One region of the Achromobacter pestifer genome, then DNA from elsewhere that is predicted to be linked to it. Evidence: predicted binding sites of a transcription regulator. Region 1 holds the regulator's gene; the other holds the start of a gene.
The links. The regulator HrcA, encoded in region 1, represses chaperone genes, less so after heat shock. The targets are predictions, from matches to a motif close to TTAGCACTCNNNNNNNNNGAGTGCTAA.
Positions count from the first base shown of each region.

Region 2: a site for HrcA is predicted at 2,793-2,819, ahead of rpoH (RNA polymerase sigma factor RpoH). Genes of this name have one in related genera too.

Region 1 is NZ_CP053985.1:1,419,876-1,428,772, forward strand. Features, by position in the region: gene FOC84_RS06990 (M16 family metallopeptidase) at 1-6, shown strand, start outside; gene FOC84_RS06995 (DUF4148 domain-containing protein) at 293-682, shown strand; gene dnaJ (molecular chaperone DnaJ) at 974-2,104, opposite strand; gene dnaK (molecular chaperone DnaK) at 2,214-4,139, opposite strand; gene FOC84_RS07010 (thioredoxin family protein) at 4,220-4,624, opposite strand; gene grpE (nucleotide exchange factor GrpE) at 4,639-5,196, opposite strand; gene FOC84_RS07020 (hypothetical protein) at 5,427-5,660, opposite strand; gene hemH (ferrochelatase) at 5,650-6,765, opposite strand; gene hrcA (heat-inducible transcriptional repressor HrcA) at 6,811-7,815, opposite strand; gene FOC84_RS07035 (NAD kinase) at 7,957-8,856, shown strand; gene recN (DNA repair protein RecN) at 8,870-8,897, shown strand, end outside.
Region 2 is NZ_CP053985.1:2,425,833-2,434,729, forward strand. Features, by position in the region: gene FOC84_RS11735 (cation:proton antiporter) at 1-495, opposite strand, end outside; gene cpdA (3',5'-cyclic-AMP phosphodiesterase) at 680-1,519, shown strand; gene rpoH (RNA polymerase sigma factor RpoH) at 1,862-2,746, opposite strand; gene FOC84_RS11750 (hypothetical protein) at 2,962-3,651, opposite strand; gene fghA (S-formylglutathione hydrolase) at 3,745-4,611, opposite strand; gene FOC84_RS11760 (hypothetical protein) at 4,847-5,608, shown strand; gene FOC84_RS11765 (glutamate synthase-related protein) at 5,977-8,897, shown strand, end outside.

The sequences.
Region 1 (8,897 bases):
CCCTGAGCCTAGCCGTCACCCAGGAAAGCCCCGCTACGGCGGGGCTTTTTTTTGCGCTGCTGGCCCGAGCCAGTTCCCCAAAATTCGCAGAATCATGCCTAGATCATGCCAAAAATGGATGAAATCTGACTAGTTGATTGGATTACTCGACTATTTGGAAAGATGTTTTCAAGATATCAGGGTTTATCCCAGGTGAAACAACGCGCACAATTCAGTCATCGGGAACACACAACGAACCACGACGGAGGGCCGCCGGATTCGGTCCCCACCCAAGACGAATTGGAGGTCTACCATGAAAACCCTAACCACCACCCTGTTGCTATCCCTGGCCCTGGTTGGCGCTGGCGCCCAAGCCGCCGGCGTGGAACAAGCCAAGAGCAGCGCCCAGGTCGCAACCGAACTGCAGCAAGCCAAGGCCAGCGGCCAATACACCTTCGGCGAGCTGGACTATCCGCCCGCCCTGCCCCAGACCACCAGCCTGAGCTCGCAGGAAGTGCAAGCCCAGCTGCAACAAGCCAAGATCAGCGGCCAGTACACCTTCGGTGAACTGGAATACCCGGCGGCCGTGTCCGCCCCCGCCAGCGCCAAGACGCGCGCTGAAGTCCAGCAGGAACTGGCGCAAGCCAAGGCCAGCGGCCAATACACGTTCGGCGAACTCGAGTACCCGCCGATCACCCGGTGAGCTGCTTGCTGTGGCCCGGCCGGCCTCGGACGGCATCATGGTTTGAGGCCGGTTTTTTATCGGCGACAGCGGCGGTCGAAGTAGCAGTAGATGTAGCAGTAGATGTAGAAGCTGAAGTTTGAAGTCGAAGTCGATACAGCAGTTGCAGTACTCGCAGTAGCAGTAGCAGCAGCACGGGACCGCGGCGCAAGCCGCGGTCTTTTCGTATGCGCCCTGCCCATGCCTCGAATCCGCCCTCGGGCAAAAAAAAGCCGCGACCATGGTCGCGGCTTTCGTCTTGGCTCAGGCGATTCAGCTGAAGAATTCCTTTACCCGGTCGGTCCAGGACTTGCTTTGCGGTGAATGGCGGTCGCCGCCGTCGTTCAGCGAGGCTTCGAACTGGCGCAGGATGTTCTTCTGGTCCTCGCTCAGGCGCACCGGCGTTTCCACCACCACATGGCAGTACAGATCGCCCGGGTAGCTGCCGCGCACGCCGCGGATGCCCTTGCCGCGCAGGCGGAAGGTCTTGCCGGACTGCGTGCCTTCGGGGATCGAGATCTCGGCCTTGCCGCCCAGCGTCGGCACCTGAAGCTCGCCGCCCAGCGCCGCCGAGGTGAACGGGATGGTCAGTTCGCAGTGCAGGTCGTCGCCGTCGCGCTGGAAGATCTTATGCTGCTTGATGTGGATTTCCACATACAGGTCGCCCGGAGGGCCGCCGTTGATGCCCGGCTCGCCGTTGCCGCTGGAACGGATGCGCATGCCGTCGTCGATGCCTGCCGGAATCTTGACCTGCAGGGTCTTGTTGCGGCGGATACGGCCCACGCCGTCGCAGGCGGGGCACGGATCGGTGATTTCCTTGCCGTTGCCGTGGCAGGTCGGGCAGGTCTGCTGCACGCTGAAGAAACCCTGCTGCATGCGCACGGCGCCCGAGCCGCCGCAGGTGCGGCAGGTCTTGGGCGAGGTGCCGGCCTTGGCGCCCGAGCCGTGGCAGGTGTCGCAGTGTTCCCAGCTGGGCACGCGGATCTCGGTGTCGAAGCCGGCCGCGGCCTGCTCCAGCGTGATTTCCAGCGCGTACTTCAGGTCGGCGCCGCGGTAAACCTGCGGGCCGCCGCCACGACGGCCGCCGCCGCCGGCGCCGCCGAAGATTTCACCGAAGATATCGCCGAAGGCGTCGGCAAAACCGCCGCCCATGCCGCCGCCCATGCCGGCGGAGTTGGGGTCGACGCCCGCGTGTCCGTAGCGATCGTACGCGGCGCGCTTTTGTTCATCGCCCAGGACCTCGTAGGCTTCCTTGGCTTCCTTGAACTTCTCTTCGGCTTCTTTGCTGTCCGGATTGCGGTCCGGATGGTACTTCATGGCCAGCTTTCGATAGGCCTTCTTGAGGTCGTCGTCCGAGGCGTTCTTCGCTACGCCCAAGACTTCGTAATAGTCACGTTTTGCCATGATCCGTGGGCTCGAAAACGAGCCTTCTTTTCAGTGCTACAGAATGAGTACGCCCGGTAGGCGGATTTCTCCGGCTACCGGGCGGCAGAGGCAGGTCAGCGCCCGGCCATTATTGGTCGCGCTTGACTTCCTTGAAGTCGGCGTCGACGACATTGTCGTCCACCGGCTTCGCGTTGTCGGCCGCTTGCTGCTGGCCGGCGGCTTGTTGCGCCTGCATGTCGGCGTACATCTTTTCGCCCAGCTTCTGCGAAACCGTCGACAGGGCTTCCACCTTGGCGTCGATCGCGGCCTTGTCGCCTTCCTTCAGCGTGTCTTCCAGGTCCTTGATGGCGGCTTCGATGCTTTCCTTTTCGGAAGCTTCGAGCTTATCGCCATACTCGGTCAGCGACTTGCGGGTGGCATGCACCAGCGCATCGGCCTGGTTGCGCGCCTGGGCCAGTTCGGCGACGCGGTGATCTTCCTCGGCGTTGGCCTCGGCATCCTTGACCATGCGCTGGATCTCGTCTTCCGACAGACCCGAGTTGGCCTTGATGGTGATCTTGTTTTCCTTGCCGGTACCCTTGTCCTTGGCGGACACGTGCAGGATGCCGTTGGCGTCGATGTCGAACGTGACTTCGATCTGCGGCATGCCGCGGGGCGACGGCGGGATCCCTTCGAGGTTGAACTCGCCCAGGGCCTTGTTGCCCGCGGCAATTTCGCGCTCGCCCTGGAACACCTTGATCGTCACGGCCGGCTGGTTGTCGTCAGCGGTCGAGAAGGTCTGCGAGAACCGGGTCGGGATGGTCGTGTTCTTCTGGATCATCTTGGTCATCACGCCGCCCAGGGTTTCGATGCCCAGGGACAGGGGAGTGACGTCCAGCAGCAGCACGTCCTTGCGGTCGCCCGACAGCACGGAGCCCTGGATGGCGGCGCCAGCGGCGACGGCTTCATCGGGGTTCACGTCCTTGCGCGGATCCTTGCCGAAGAATTCCTTCACCTTTTCCTGGACCTTGGGCATGCGAGTCATGCCGCCGACCAGGATCACGTCGTCGATGTCGGAAACCTTCACGCCGGCGTCCTTGATGGCCACGCGGCAGGGCTCGATCGTGCGTTCGATCAGTTCTTCGACCAGCGCTTCCAGCTTGGCGCGCGTGATCTTCAGGTTCAGGTGCTTCGGACCCGAGGCATCCGCCGTGATGTACGGCAGGTTGATTTCGGTCTGCTGCGTCGAGGACAGTTCGATCTTGGCCTTTTCGGCGGCTTCCTTCAGGCGCTGCAGGGCCAGCACGTCCTTGGACAGATCAACGCCTTGTTCCTTCTTGAACTCGGCAATGATGTAGTCGATGATGCGCTGGTCGAAGTCTTCGCCGCCCAGGAAGGTGTCGCCGTTGGTCGACAGCACTTCGAACTGCTTTTCGCCATCCACGTCGGCGATTTCGATGATGGACACGTCGAACGTGCCGCCGCCCAGGTCATAGACGGCGATCTTGCGGTCGCCCTTTTCGGTCTTGTCCAGGCCGAACGCCAGCGCGGCAGCGGTAGGTTCGTTGATGATGCGCTTGACTTCCAGGCCGGCGATGCGGCCGGCGTCCTTGGTGGCCTGGCGCTGGCTGTCGTTGAAGTAGGCGGGCACGGTGATGACGGCCTCGGTCACTTCTTCGCCCAGGTAGTCCTCGGCGGTCTTCTTCATCTTGCGCAGCACGTCAGCCGACACTTGGGGAGGCGCCATCTTCTTGCCGCGCACTTCCACCCAGGCGTCGCCGTTGTCGGCGCGGACGATGGCATAAGGCATCAGGTTGATGTCCTTCTGCACAGCCTTTTCTTCAAACTTGCGGCCGATCAGGCGCTTCACCGCGTACAGGGTGTTGCGCGGGTTGGTCACAGCCTGACGCTTGGCCGGCGCGCCCACCAGGGTTTCGCCATCGTCCATGTAGGCAACGATGGAGGGGGTGGTGCGAGTGCCTTCAGCGTTTTCAATGATTTTGACCTGCCCGCCGTCCATGACAGCCACGCAGCTGTTGGTCGTGCCCAGGTCGATGCCAATAATCTTGCTCATGGTCGGTTACCTTGATTGAATCTGTGAAAATAGAGAGAAACTTCTTGTCCCCACATAACTGGGGCTGCCCGAGGGGTTTTTCAAGACGCCTGGCTGGAATTTTCCGCAGCCGCGTCCTGCAGACGGTGGATGGCCGCCGTGAACTGGGGCAACCCGGGCCAACCCGTGATACGGCCCAGCCGCTTGCCGGCCCGGTACAGCACAAAAGTGGGGACGCCATGCAGGGAAAAACGCCTGCCCAGCGCTTCATCCGCGTAGACATCGGCCTCGAACCAGCTCAGGCCCAGTCCCAGCAGCGTGTCCTGATGCAGCAAGGCCGCCTGCTTGAAAAGATTGCAGTTGTAGCAATCCTGGCCCCACAGGAACACGCAACGCAGGTCCGCCCCCGGCGCCTGGACCACCGCCGCGTCGAATCCCTGGGTGTCGACATGACGCATGCCGAACACCTGGAATACCTGGGCGGGGTCGAACCGGGGATCTGTCATGGCGCGCGGCCGGTTCAGCCTTGGCCGGCGGACACCACCACCAACGCCGGACGCAGGGTTCGATCGGTGATGGCATAGCCCTTTTGCAGCAGCTGCACCACGGTATTGGCGGGCTGCTCGGCGGGAATCGACGAAATGGCCTGATGCTGGTGCGGGTCGAACTTGTCGCCCTGCGCCGGCGCGATTTCCTTGAGCAGATTACGCTCGAAGGCGGCCGTCAGCTGCTTGAGCGTGACTTCGACGCCTTCGCGCAGCGTTTCAACGGTCTGGTCAGGCTGGGCCAGTGCGGCTTCCAGGCTGTCCTTGACCGGAACCAGGCTTTCGGCGAACGACTCGATGCCGAACTTGCGCGCCTTGGACACGTCTTCCTGGGCACGGCGGCGCACATTGTCGGCTTCGGCCCGTACGCGCAAGAGCTGGTCCTGCTGCTCATTGACGGTAGCCTGGGCGGCGTCCAGCTGGGCGCGCAACTCGTTCAGCTCGGCCTGCACGGCGTCCTCGGCGGCGGAGGCCGCATCGGCGTTCTGGCCGACTTCGGGCGTCTGATCTACAGGCTCATGGGGTGCCGTCATGGGGAATCCTCCAAAAAGTATGGCTTTCGCAGACATGAATGGGGGCCAATACCCCTATTTCAAGCCCGGGAAAGCAAATATTCCCTGACGGCTCCGGGTAGCAGAGGCACGTGGAATGTAATCAATAATCCGCCCAATTTCTGCCAAATGCCGTCAAATCTAAGACTGCAAGCACGAATTCGGCGTTTTCTGCCACCACCCGGCTAACGGCGGACCGCCGCCGCGGCAGCCTACTTCTTGTGAGGCTGCGCGGGCGCGGCTGGATCGCTAGCGGGAAAACTGTCCTTCAGGGCGCGATCCACGTCCCGGTCCTCGTCGGGCTCGGGGCTGATTGCGATGGGATCGCTGGCGGGAAAGGTCTCGGCGAGCGCCTCGTCCAGTTCGTGTTCCACCTGATCTTCGTCCACAGGGGTGCTGACCTGCCCCTTTTTGACGATTTTTCCAGTCTTGGGATCATGGTGCATGCGCCTTCTCCTTCAAGTCCGTGATTTGCGTGGGCCATCCCTGCAAGTGGCGTGCCACCAGGTCGGCCAGCCCTGCGATCCAGGCAGGATCGTCGTTGATCGCCGGAATGTAGCGAAAGCGCTTGCCGCCGGCCCCGATAAAGGCGTCGCGGCATTCCAGGCTGATCTCTTCCAGGGTTTCCAGACAGTCTGCCACAAAACCCGGACACACCACATCGACCTCGGTCACGCCGGCCGCGGCCAGCGCCTTCAGGGTAGGTTCGGTATAGGGCTCCAGCCAACGGGCGGTGCCGAAGCGGCTCTGGAAGGTCACCTCGATCTGTTCACGCGGCAGCGACAGGCGCTGGGACAGCAGACGCGCCGTGTCCATGCAATCGCGGTAGTAGGGATCACCCAGTTCGATCGAATAGCGCGGCAGGCCATGGAAGCTCATGACCAGCTTCTGCGGCTTGCCGTGCTCCTGCCAGTAGCGCTCGATGCGGCCGGCCAGCGCATCCAGGTAGGCCGGCTCTTCGTGGAAGCGCTTGATGAAGCGCAGTTCGGGTTGATCGCGCAGGCGGCCGGCATGGCGCGTGACCGCGTCCACCACCGTGGCGGTGGTACTGGCGGCGTACTGGGGATAGAGCGGGACGGTCAGGATGCGCTCGCAGCCCTGCCGGCGCAGGCGCGAGACGGCGTCCGGGATCGAGGGGTTGCCGTAGCGCATGCCGAGCTCCACCACGGCGTCGATCCCGGCTTCGGCCAGGGCGGCGCGCACGCCATCGGCCTGGCGCTGGCTGTACACCATCAGCGGCGAGCCTTCCTTCATCCAGACGCCGGCGTAGCGCGGCTCCAGTTTCTTGGGCCGCATGGTCAAGACCAGGCAATGCAGGATGGGCTTCCACAGATAACGCGGAATCTCGATCACGCGCGGGTCGGACAGGAACTCGCCCAGGTACTTGCGTATGTCCTGCTTGCCCGGCGTGTCCGGCGTGCCCAGGTTCACCAGCAGCACGCCGACCTTGCCCGGCCCGCGCGGCGCGGGGTCTTCATCGAAGGGGTCTTCCTGCTCGGGTTCCGGCAGATAGCGCTCAGGCCACAGGTACTTGAACAGGCGAAGAAACACAAACACTCCCCTTCCTCCGCAAGGAGGACGTAGCTTTGGATGGACCTACTGGTTGTGGCTGAGGGCGTTGGACAGCAAGCGCGCCGTGATATCCACGATGGGAATGACGCGTTCGTAGGCCATGCGCGTGGGACCGATCACGCCCAGCGTGCCCACGACCTTGCCGTCCACGCCGTAAGGCGCGGTGATGACCGAGACCTCTTCCATCGGCACCAGCTGTGAATCGCCGCCGATGTAGATCTGCACGCCCTGGGCGCGGGTGGACACGTCCAGCAGCTGCAGCAGGTCGGTCTTTTTCTCGAACAGCGAGAACATCTTGCGCAGGCGGTCCATGTCGGACGCGATGTCGGTCACGTCCAGCAGCTTGCGCTCTCCGGAGATGACCATGGCGTCGCCGTCCTCGGCGGCTTCCGCGCTGGCTTCGACCGCGGCCTGCATCAGGCGCGAGATGTCTTCGCGCAGTTGCGCCAATTCGGTGGACAGGGTCTGCCGCACCGCGTTGAAGGACTTGCCGGCGAAATGCATGTTGAAGAAATTGCCGGCTTCCAGCAATTCCGCCTCGGCATAGTCGCGCTGGACGAAAAGGATGCGGTTCTGCACGTCGCCGTCGGGCGTGACGATGATGAGCAGCACGCGCTTGTCGGACAGGCGGATGAATTCGATCTGGCGGAACACCTGCGCGCGCTTGGGCGTCAGCACCACGCCGGCGAACTGGGTCAGGTTGGACAGCAAGGCCGCCGCGGCGTTGACGGCGCGCGTGGGTTCGGCGGCTGCCAGCATCTCGCCCATGTTGTGCGGTTCGAGCTGGTAGGACTGCACCGCCAGCAGCGAATCGACGAACATGCGGTAGCCCCGCGGCGTGGGAACGCGGCCGGCGGAGGTGTGCGGGCTGTGGATCAGGCCCAGTTCTTCGAGGTCCGCCATCACATTGCGGATCGTGGCCGGGGACAAGTCGAAAACTTTCGATAGCGTCCGCGAGCCGACTGGCTGCCCATCGGCGATATAGCGTTCGATCAACGCTTTCAGTAGTGCGCGTGCGCGGTCATCCATAGCAAGTATTTTAGGGAATCTTTTTCAATTGAGGCGATTTTTGTCCCGCAAGCCCATATGCGGCCCCATATAATCGGCTAAACCGCCCATTCCGGGCAGGTTTCGGCTTCTGGTCTGGCCTTTCTTGATACGCAAGCAGCCATGCATTTTCCTACCGTAGCCCTGATCGGCAGATACCAGGACACCGGCCTGGACACACCGCTGAGAGCACTCGCCCACGCGCTGACGCAAGCGGGCCGGCAGGTGCTCATCGATGCGGACACGGCGCGCAATACCGGACTGACCGAATACCCCGTCGCCACGCTCGAGGAAATCGGCAAGACCGCGTCGCTGGCCGTGGTCATGGGCGGCGACGGCACCGTGCTGGGCGCAAGCCGCCACCTCGCTCCCTATGGCATGCCGCTGGTCGGCATCAACCACGGGCGCCTGGGTTTCATCACCGACATCGCGCTGCAGGACGCGCACGGCGCCCTGGCGCGCGTGCTCGAAGGCAGCTTCCAGATCGAGGAACGCATGCTGCTGGAAGGCAGCGTGTGGCGCGGCGACCAGAAAATGTATTCCGCGTCCGCCCTGAACGACGTCGTGCTGAACCGCGCGGGACGCGGCGGCATGATCGAAGTGCGGGTGGAGCTGGACGGCGCCTTCATGTACACGCAGCGCGCCGACGGCCTGATCATCGCCACGCCCACGGGCTCCACCGCGTACGCGCTGTCGGCCAACGGCCCCATCCTGCATCCGGGCATGAACGCCATGGTGCTGGTGCCCGTGGCGCCGCAAACGCTGTCCAACCGCCCCATCGTCATTCCCGACAGCGGCGTGCTGAACATGACGCTCACGGCCATGGGCCGCGTGGAGGTCGGCGCCAGCGTGCATTTCGACATGCAGACCTGGTCCGACCTGCAGCCGGGCGACCGCATCGTCGTGCAGCGCGCGCCCTATACCATCCGCTTCGTGCATCCCGAAGGCTACAGTTTCTTCTCCACCCTGCGCCGCAAGCTGCACTGGAACCTGATGCCCGAAGCCTCCGACAACGTAGAGTAGTAAGCGCCCCGACATGCTGCGCACCCTGCATATCCGCGACT
Region 2 (8,897 bases), 1.0 Mb from region 1:
GCCTTCGACCAGCGTGGTCAGGCGCTTGGGCGCGCCCACTTCGCGGAAGATGCCCACCACCGCCACGGGATCGGTGGTGGCGACGATGGCGCCCAGCAGCAGGCAGACCACCAGGCCGTAGGGCGAGATGGCGTCCAGCGTGACCCCGACCACCACGGTGCAGACCACCACGGCCACGATGGCCATCATGAGGATGGGGCCGATGTCGTCCATCAGGCGCCGCACGTTCATGGACAGCGCGGTCTCGAACAAGAGCACCGGCAGGAACACCATCAGGAAGGTTTCGGAGGAAATCTCGAAGCGTTCCAGCGAATCCAGGAAGTCGCCGATCCAGCTGGGCGCCCAGCCGTGCACGTGCACGATGATGCCGAGCAGACAGCCGACGATGGCCAGCAGCACCGAGTAGGGCAGCTTGAGGCGTCCGGCCAGGGGCGGCATGAAACAGACCAGCGTCAGCAGACCTGCCAGGCCGAATACGAGAAAACCTACATCCATGTTCTGTGGGCGGAGCTTGTGTGAAGTTCCACAAGAATAGCGGCTTTTTCCTTCAGGTCCGGGGCGGAAACCATCAGGAATCGTGGAGAATGCACGTTTCGTTACCCCAATGCGGACATGCGATACGCGCCGCGCCACGTTTTTTGGGTAATGTGGAATCGCACAAACTTTGCAGGAGCGGCACTTGGCCCGGATCCACTCCCTGACCCGGCGCGACGACGCGCCCGCCATGCTGGTCCAGCTGACTGACAGCCATCTGTTCGGCGAGCCGGAAACCTCGATGCTGGGCGTCAACACGGACGCCAGCCTGCGCGCGGTGCTGCGCCAGATCGAGGCGGACGGCAAGCACCCCGATCTGCTGCTGGCTACTGGCGACATGTCCCAGGACGGCGAGGCCGAGGCCTATCGCCGGCTGGCGCGCGTCCTGTCCGAGGCGCCCGCGCTGGAACGGGCCAGCATCCGCTGCCTGCCGGGCAACCATGACCTGCCGGCCGTGATGCGCCAGGAATTGCCGCAATGGTCGGTTCCGGTGACCGACGTGGGCGCCTGGCGCGTGGTGGCGCTGGACACCACCGTGCCCGGCTCCAATGCCGGCCATCTGCCCGCGAGCCAGCTCGATCTGCTGGAGGCCGCGCTGGCCGAGACCCCGGGCCGCCACACGCTGATCGCCATGCATCACAACCCCATGCAGATCGACAGCCACTGGCACGATTCGATGATGATCGACAACCCGCAGGCCCTGTTCAAGCTGCTGACGCGCTGGCCGCAGGTCCGCGTGCTGCTGTGGGGCCATGTGCACCATGAGTTCGACCGCCGCCGCCACAACCTGCGCCTGCTGGCCACGCCGTCGACCTGCTTCCAGTTCAGCATCCGCGACGGCAAGCACGTGGTGGACAACATGGCGCCCGGCTACCGCTGGATCAAGCTATACCAGGACGGTTCGATGGCGACGGGCGTGCGGCGCGTGCAGGACGCGCTGTGGCATGGGGCCAGGACGGCTGCCGACAACGCCCAGGCGGCCTAGGCAGGCCGTTCTTCGCCCTGGCGGCGAACGGCGTTCGCCGAGCCCTCCCTCTGCCAGCGCAAAGCGCGCGCGCATAAAAAACGGGGCACCAGGTATGCATGGTGCCCCGCAAGCATCCGTCTCATAGGGGAGGGGAAAGAGGAGAAGCCGAGACGGATGACAAGACTGCTAACCGAAGTTCGCGGTCTACATGAAGTTAGGCGGTGCGATCCTCATTAAGTTTCTTGCGCCGCGCAAATTTTCCGCTCGAATTTGTATCAATTTATTCACGCGCCGCCGCCGTGCGCCGGAAAAGCAAAAGGGCCGCTATCCAGCGGCCCTTTCGTGGTCCATCGAGGCGCCTCAAGACGCGAGGTTGCCGCGCATCTTCTTCAAGGCGGCCGCTTCGATCTGACGGATGCGCTCGGCCGACACGCCGAACTCCTGCGCCAGTTCGTGCAGCGTGGCGCCGCCGTCGTCCTGCAGCCAGCGGGCCTCGACGATGCGGCGCGAACGCGGATCCAGCGCTTGCAGCGCGTCGGTCAGGCCGGCGCTTTGCAGCTGGTCGCGCGCGGCGCGCTCCAGCACCCGGGTGGGTTCCTGGCGGCCTTCGTCGGACAGGTAGGCGATGGGCGCGTAGCTGTCATCGTCATCGTCCTGGTTTTCCAGCGACATGTCGCGGCCGGACAGGCGTACTTCCATTTCGCTCACGTCTTCGCGGCGCACGTTCAGTTCGCGCGCGATGTGGTCGACCTGGTCCGGATCCAGCGTCTGGCCGTCGGGACGCATGCTGCGCAGATTGAAGAACAGCTTGCGCTGGGCCTTGGTGGTCGCGACCTTCACCAGACGCCAGTTGCGGATGATGTACTCGTGGATTTCGGCCTTGATCCAGTGCACGGCGAACGACACCAGGCGCACGCCGCGCTCGGGGTCGAAGCGCTTGACGGCCTTCATCAGGCCGACGTTGCCTTCCTGAATGAGATCGGCATGCGGCAATCCGTAGCCCAGGTACTGGCGGGCCACCGACACCACCAGGCGCAGGTGCGACAGAATCAGTTCGCGCGCGGCGCCCAGGTCTTCCTGGTCGCGCAGGCGGCGACCAAGCTCGGTTTCACGTTCCGCGGACAGGACCGGCAGGCGGTTGACCGAGGAGATATAAGCGTCGATCGTGCCAAGTGCGCCCGGATTGGCAATGGCCAACGCCAGGGCGTTGCCGGAAGCGGCCAACGAGGTACTGGGTTGCTTCATAGCGGGGATCTCCGGATGGCGAAGGGATAACGACATGGATTCGATGTTAGCACTCTAGTATTGGGAGTGCTAATTCGACTATTGCGGCGCGTCAAAGTTTCCTTCGGCGATATATGTCCCCGTTTATTTTTTTGGAGCGGGGCGCCGCTTTGGGGACAAGCGCACGCTGCTGGCGGATGGCCAGCCCCTGCATTCGGGCGCGGCTGCGACTTGCCCTACCAGCCCAGGCGCTTCAGGCCCTCGGCCGTGGCCTCGCCGTCGGGCCGCACGAACAGCGCTCCGCGCGGATCCAGCAGCACCTGATAGCGGGCGCCGTCGAACAGCGGCATATATGCGGCGCTGCCGAATTGGACATCGACGAACGGGAACCAGTTCGGGAAATTCTTCTTCAGCGATGCCAGGTCCGGCGCCGGCCAATCATCCAGCGCGTGGACCGAGCGCGTGGCGGAGGCCTCGCGCGCCGCATCGCTATAGCGGCCAGACAGGCGTTCCAGCCGGTACAGCGGCGGCACACCGGCCATCAGCGCCGGCAGGCGCCAGCGCACAACGCGAGCATCGATCTGCCACTGGTCCCCATAAAGGACGTACTGCTTGCTCCCGGTGCCGGGCGCGCTGGCGTTGACCTGGAACTGGCCGTCGGCCACCTGGCGCACTTCGATGCGAGCGACCGGCTCGTCGGTCGTCAGGCGGAAGAACTGCACCAACGACAGCGCCAGCAGGCCCGACACGCATCCCAGCAGCACCAGCATCAGGCCGAACAGGCGACGCACCGGGCGGAACTGGAACATCCGGCGGCCGCGCTCGTCGCGCGGGCCGCCGCGGCCCAGCAGCATGACGATGCCGGGCAGCAGGACCACGACGGCGCCCAGCAGTATCCAGGCGAAGGGAGCGATTCCGTTGACCAAATCAGGCGTTCCTATTGAGCACAGACCGCAGGCGGCGCGCCGGGGCGCGCAGGCAGCCTGCCGCGGCAGGCCCGCCAGTATAGAAGCGCGCCTTCAGGGCGCCGGTTTTCCAAGCCGCTCGACGTGAAACCGGATGTGATCCTCGATGAACGTCGAGATGAAGTAGTAGCCGTGGTCGTAGCCCGGCTGGCGCCGCAGCTCCAGCGGCTGGCCGGCAGCGGCGCAGGCCGCCTCGAATACCTCGGGATACAACTGTTCGGCCAGGAACTGATCCGACTCGCCCTGATCGATCAGGATGCCGGCGGGAAACGGCTGCACGGCGCTGCGCATCAGCGCCGAGGCGTCATAGGCGGCCCAGTCCTCGACCTTGTCGCCCAGATAGGCGCCGAACGCCTTCTTGCCCCAGGGGCACTGGCTGGGCGCGGCGATGGGCGCAAACGCGGAAACCGAGCGGAACTTGCCGGGGTTGCGCAGCGCCAGCACGAGCGCGCCGTGGCCGCCCATGGAGTGGCCAAAGATGCCGGTACGCGACGCGTCGCCGGGCAGGGCGTCGCCCGTGACAATGCCGTGCAATTCCTGCGTCACGTAGCTGTACATGCGGTAGTGGCCGCGCCACGCGGGGGTGGTGGCGTCCACATAGAAGCCCGCGCCGGTGCCCAAGTCCCAGCTTTCGTCCTCGCCCGCCACGTTGGCGCCACGCGGGCTGGTGTCCGGGGCGACCAGCATGACGCCGAGCTCGGCGGCCAGGCGCTGGGCGCCCGCCTTGATCATGAAGGTCTCTTCCGTGCAGGTCAGGCCCGCCAGATAGAACAGCACCGGCACCGGGCCTTGTTCGGCCTGCGGCGGAATGTAGACGGAGAAACGCATGGGCAGGCCGATCTCCGCGGACGCGTGGCGGTAATAGCGCTGCCAGCCGCCGAAGCAGCGATGCTGCGAAATGAGTTCCAGGGCGACTGCCATTGCTTTCCTCCGGTCGAAATGATGGGCAAAAACGTCCCGCGGATTAGGGGATATCCACGGTACGACGTTCCGTCGCCGAATGTTAACCTGGGCTTTATGGGGTACGAACGACAGAAAAAAAAGCGATTTCCTGCCCTGACCATGATCACGGGACTTGACCAGCGCCCACCGTGGCACTATTTATATACCGTGAGCGAAGACAACCCGTTCTTCCAAATACGCAAGTCCTGACACTATGGCCCGTCTGCCCCGTCTGTACGCCCCTGGGCTGCCCCAACTGGTGCAGGCCAACTTCATCCAGCCGCTGGCGGCGCCGTCGCAACCCGCGCCGGCCGACATCCTGAACCAACTGGCTACGTGGCTGGGCGAATCCGCCCAACGCCACCGCGTCTCGGTTCACGGCTGGCTGCTTGCCAACGACCGCATCCTGCTGCTGGCCACGCCCGCGGACGAGGAAGGCCTGCCGCGCCTGATGCAGACGCTGGGCCGCAACCTCGCGGCGCGCCTGCGCGGCGGCCGGGTCTTTGCAGGCCGCTACCGGTCCGCCTTGCTGGAGCCGGGCGCCTGGGTACTGCCGTCGCTGGTCTGGCTCGAAACCTATCCAGTGCGTAGCGGCGCCTCGCAGGATCCCGATTCCTGGCCCTGGTCCTCCGCGTCCAGCCATACCGGCAACACCACCGCCGCTCCCGCGCAATGGCAGTCGGACCACGCGGACTACTGGGCCTGCGGCAATACCCCGTTCGACCGCCAGGCCAATTACCGCAAGCGCTTGCAGGACGGCCTGTCGCGCGAAGAAACCCAGCGCATCGACCAGGCCGTCTCCGGACAATGGGCGCTGGGCGGTCCCGCTTTCATCGCCAGCCTGGCCCATACCGCCAGCCGCCGGGTCGCCCCCGGCCAGCGCGGACGTCCGCGCAAGAAGCCGGCCGCTGCATCGTCCGATGCAGAGCCAAGTTCCGCGCCTCCCACCACGACGCCTACGTCGACCTCTTCCTGATTGCGGACCCGCCTGTACGGCGGGTTCTTCATTTTTTCCGACCGCGGCGACGCAGGTCGGCGGATGCATTTGCATTTCCGCAACGCCAAGCATCGCTTCAGGCCTGCCAGATTCCCGATTAAATTAGGGACATATAAAGAGAAAAATGCTCATTTCCCGGATGCGGGCGCACCCTCCTGGTGCACACCCCTCTGGTAAACCCCGCGTGGCGCGGCTCTTGATGCGTCACCGAATTAATGCAGAATGACAAGCCTTATATATAAAAGGGGACACACCCTATTTATTTATATTGCACCCTACTCATGGCGGGGGTATTGTCCGTCTCCTGCACTGCAACATTACGACGCAGGCCCACTGCGGAGCGCGCCATGCCCCAAATTACCCCGATCGACTCCTGTCCCCCGCCCAAGGCGACCCCCATCGATGCCAGCCGCATCGGACTGCCTGCCGCCCAGGGCCTGTACAACCCCAAGAACGAGCATGACGCCTGCGGCGTCGGCTTCGTGGCCCACATCAAGGGCAAGAAAAGCCACGCCATCATCCAGCAGGGTCTGAAGATCCTGGAAAACCTGGACCACCGCGGCGCGGTCGGCGCGGACAAGCTGATGGGCGACGGCGCCGGCATCCTGATCCAGATCCCCGACACGCTCTACCGCGACGAACTCGGCCATCAAGGCATCACGCTGCCGCCTCCTGGCGAGTACGGCGTGGCCATGGTGTTCCTGCCCAAGGAAACGGCCTCGCGCCTGGCTTGCGAACAGGAACTGGAGCGCTCGGTGCGCGCCGAAGGCCAGGTCGTCCTGGGCTGGCGCGACGTGCCGGTGGACGTCGACATGCCCATGTCGCCCACCGTGCGCGACTGCGAGCCCGTGATCCGCCAGCTGTTCATCGGCCGCGGCGCCGACGTAATGGTGCCGGACGCGCTGGAGCGCAAGCTGTACGTGATCCGCAAGACCGCCAGCCACGCCATCCAGAACATGCATCTGGCGCACGGCAAGGAATACTTCGTGCCCTCGGCCTCGGTACGCACCGTGGTCTACAAGGGCCTGCTGTTGGCCGACCAGGTCGGCCGCTACTACCGCGACCTGGCCGATACCCGCACGGTGTCGGCGCTGGCGCTGGTGCACCAGCGCTTCTCGACCAACACCTTCCCCGCCTGGCCGCTGGCCCACCCGTACCGCATGATCGCCCACAACGGCGAAATCAACACGGTCAAGGGCAACTTCAACTGGCTGCGCGCGCGCGAAGGCATGATGCAGTCGGCCGTGCTGGGCGACGACCTGAAGAAGCTGTACCCCATCGTCTACGAAGGCCAGTCGGACACCGCCACGTTCGACAACTGCCTGGAACTGCTGGTGAATTCGGGCTACTCGCTGGCCCACGCCATGATGATGATGATCCCGGAAGCCTGGGAACAGCACACGCAGATGGACGAAAGCCGCCGCGCTTTCTACGAATACCACGCCGCCATGATGGAGCCGTGGGACGGCCCCGCCGCGGTCGCGTTCACCGATGGCCGCCAGATCGGCGCCACGCTGGACCGCAACGGCCTGCGCCCGGCCCGCTACCTGGTCACCGATGACGACATGGTCATCCTGGCTTCGGAAGCCGGCACGCTGTCCATCCCCGAAAACCGCATCGTCAAGAAGTGGCGCCTGCAGCCGGGCAAGATGTTCCTGATCGACCTGGAACAGGGCCGCATCATCGACGACGCCGAGATCAAGCTGCAGCTGGCCAACAACCGGCCGTACCGCCAGTGGATCGAACGCCTGCAGATCAAGCTGGAATCGCTGCCGGCGCCGCGCCAGGCTGCCGTCGCCACGCAGTCGTCCGTGTCGCTGCTGGACCGCCAGCAGGCCTTCGGCTGGACCCAGGAAGACTACAAGTTCATCCTGGAGCCCATGGCCTCGACGGGCGAGGAAGTCATCGGCTCGATGGGCAACGACGCCCCCCTGGCCGTGCTGTCCGACCGCGCCAAGCCGTTCTACAACTACTTCCGCCAGTTGTTCGCGCAGGTCACGAACCCGCCGATCGACCCCATCCGCGAACAGCTGGTGATGTCGCTGGTGTCCTTCATCGGCCCCAAGCCCAACCTGCTGGACATCAACAACGTCAACCCGCCGCTGCGCCTGGAAGTGTCCCAGCCGGTGCTGGATTTCGCCGCCATGGCGCAGATCCGCGACATCGAGCAGGTCACGGGCAAGAAGTTCCGCAGCTTTGAGCTGGACATCACCTATCCCGCCGCCTGGGGCCCCGAGGGCATCGAAGCCCGCGTGGCCGCGCTGTGCGCGCGCGCCGTCGACGCGGTGCGCAGCGGCTACAACATCCTGATCGTGTCCGACCGCCTGGTCGACAGCGAGCGCGTGGCCATCCCCGCGCTGCTGGCGACGTCCGCGGTCCACCAGCACCTGATCCGCGCCGGCCTGCGCACCAACACCGGCCTGGTCGTGGAAACCGGCTCGGCGCGCGAAGTGCACCACTTCGCGCTCTTGGGCGGCTACGGCGCGGAAGCCATCCACCCCTACCTGGCGCTGGAATCGCTGGGCAAGATGAACGACCCCGAAAAGGCGGTCAAGAACTTCATCAAGGCCATCGGCAAGGGCCTGAACAAGGTCATGTCCAAGATGGGCATTTCCACGTACATGTCCTACACCGGCGCGCAGATCTTCGAAGCCGTGGGCCTGCAGACCGCCCTGGTCAACAAGTACTTCACCGGCACCGCCTCCAACATCGAAGGCATCGGCATCTTCCAGGTGGCCGAGGAAGCGCTGCGCCAGCACCGCGCCGCCTTCAGCACCGATCCGGTCCTGGCCAACGACCTGGACGCGGGCGGCGAGTACGCCTATCGCGTGCGCGGCGAAGAACACATGTGGACGCCGGATTCCATCGCCAAGCTGCAGCACGCTTCGCGCGCCAACAACTACCGCACGTACAAGGAGTACGCGCAGATCATCAACGACCAGAGCCGTCGCCACATGACGCTGCGCGGCCTGTTCGAGTTCCGCTTCGACCCGTCGCGCGCCATTCCGCTGGACGACGTCGAATCCGCCAAGGACATCGTCAAGCGTTTCGCCACCGGCGCCATGTCGCTGGGCTCGATCTCCACCGAGGCGCACTCGGTGCTGGCCGTGGCCATGAACCGCATCGGCGGCAAGTCCAACACCGGCGAAGGCGGCGAAGACGAACTGCGCTACCGCGCCGAGATGCGCGAAGGCAAGAGCACCATCAAGGACGGCGACACGCTGGCCTCGGTGCTGGGCACGGACCGCATCGAAGCGGACGTCGAACT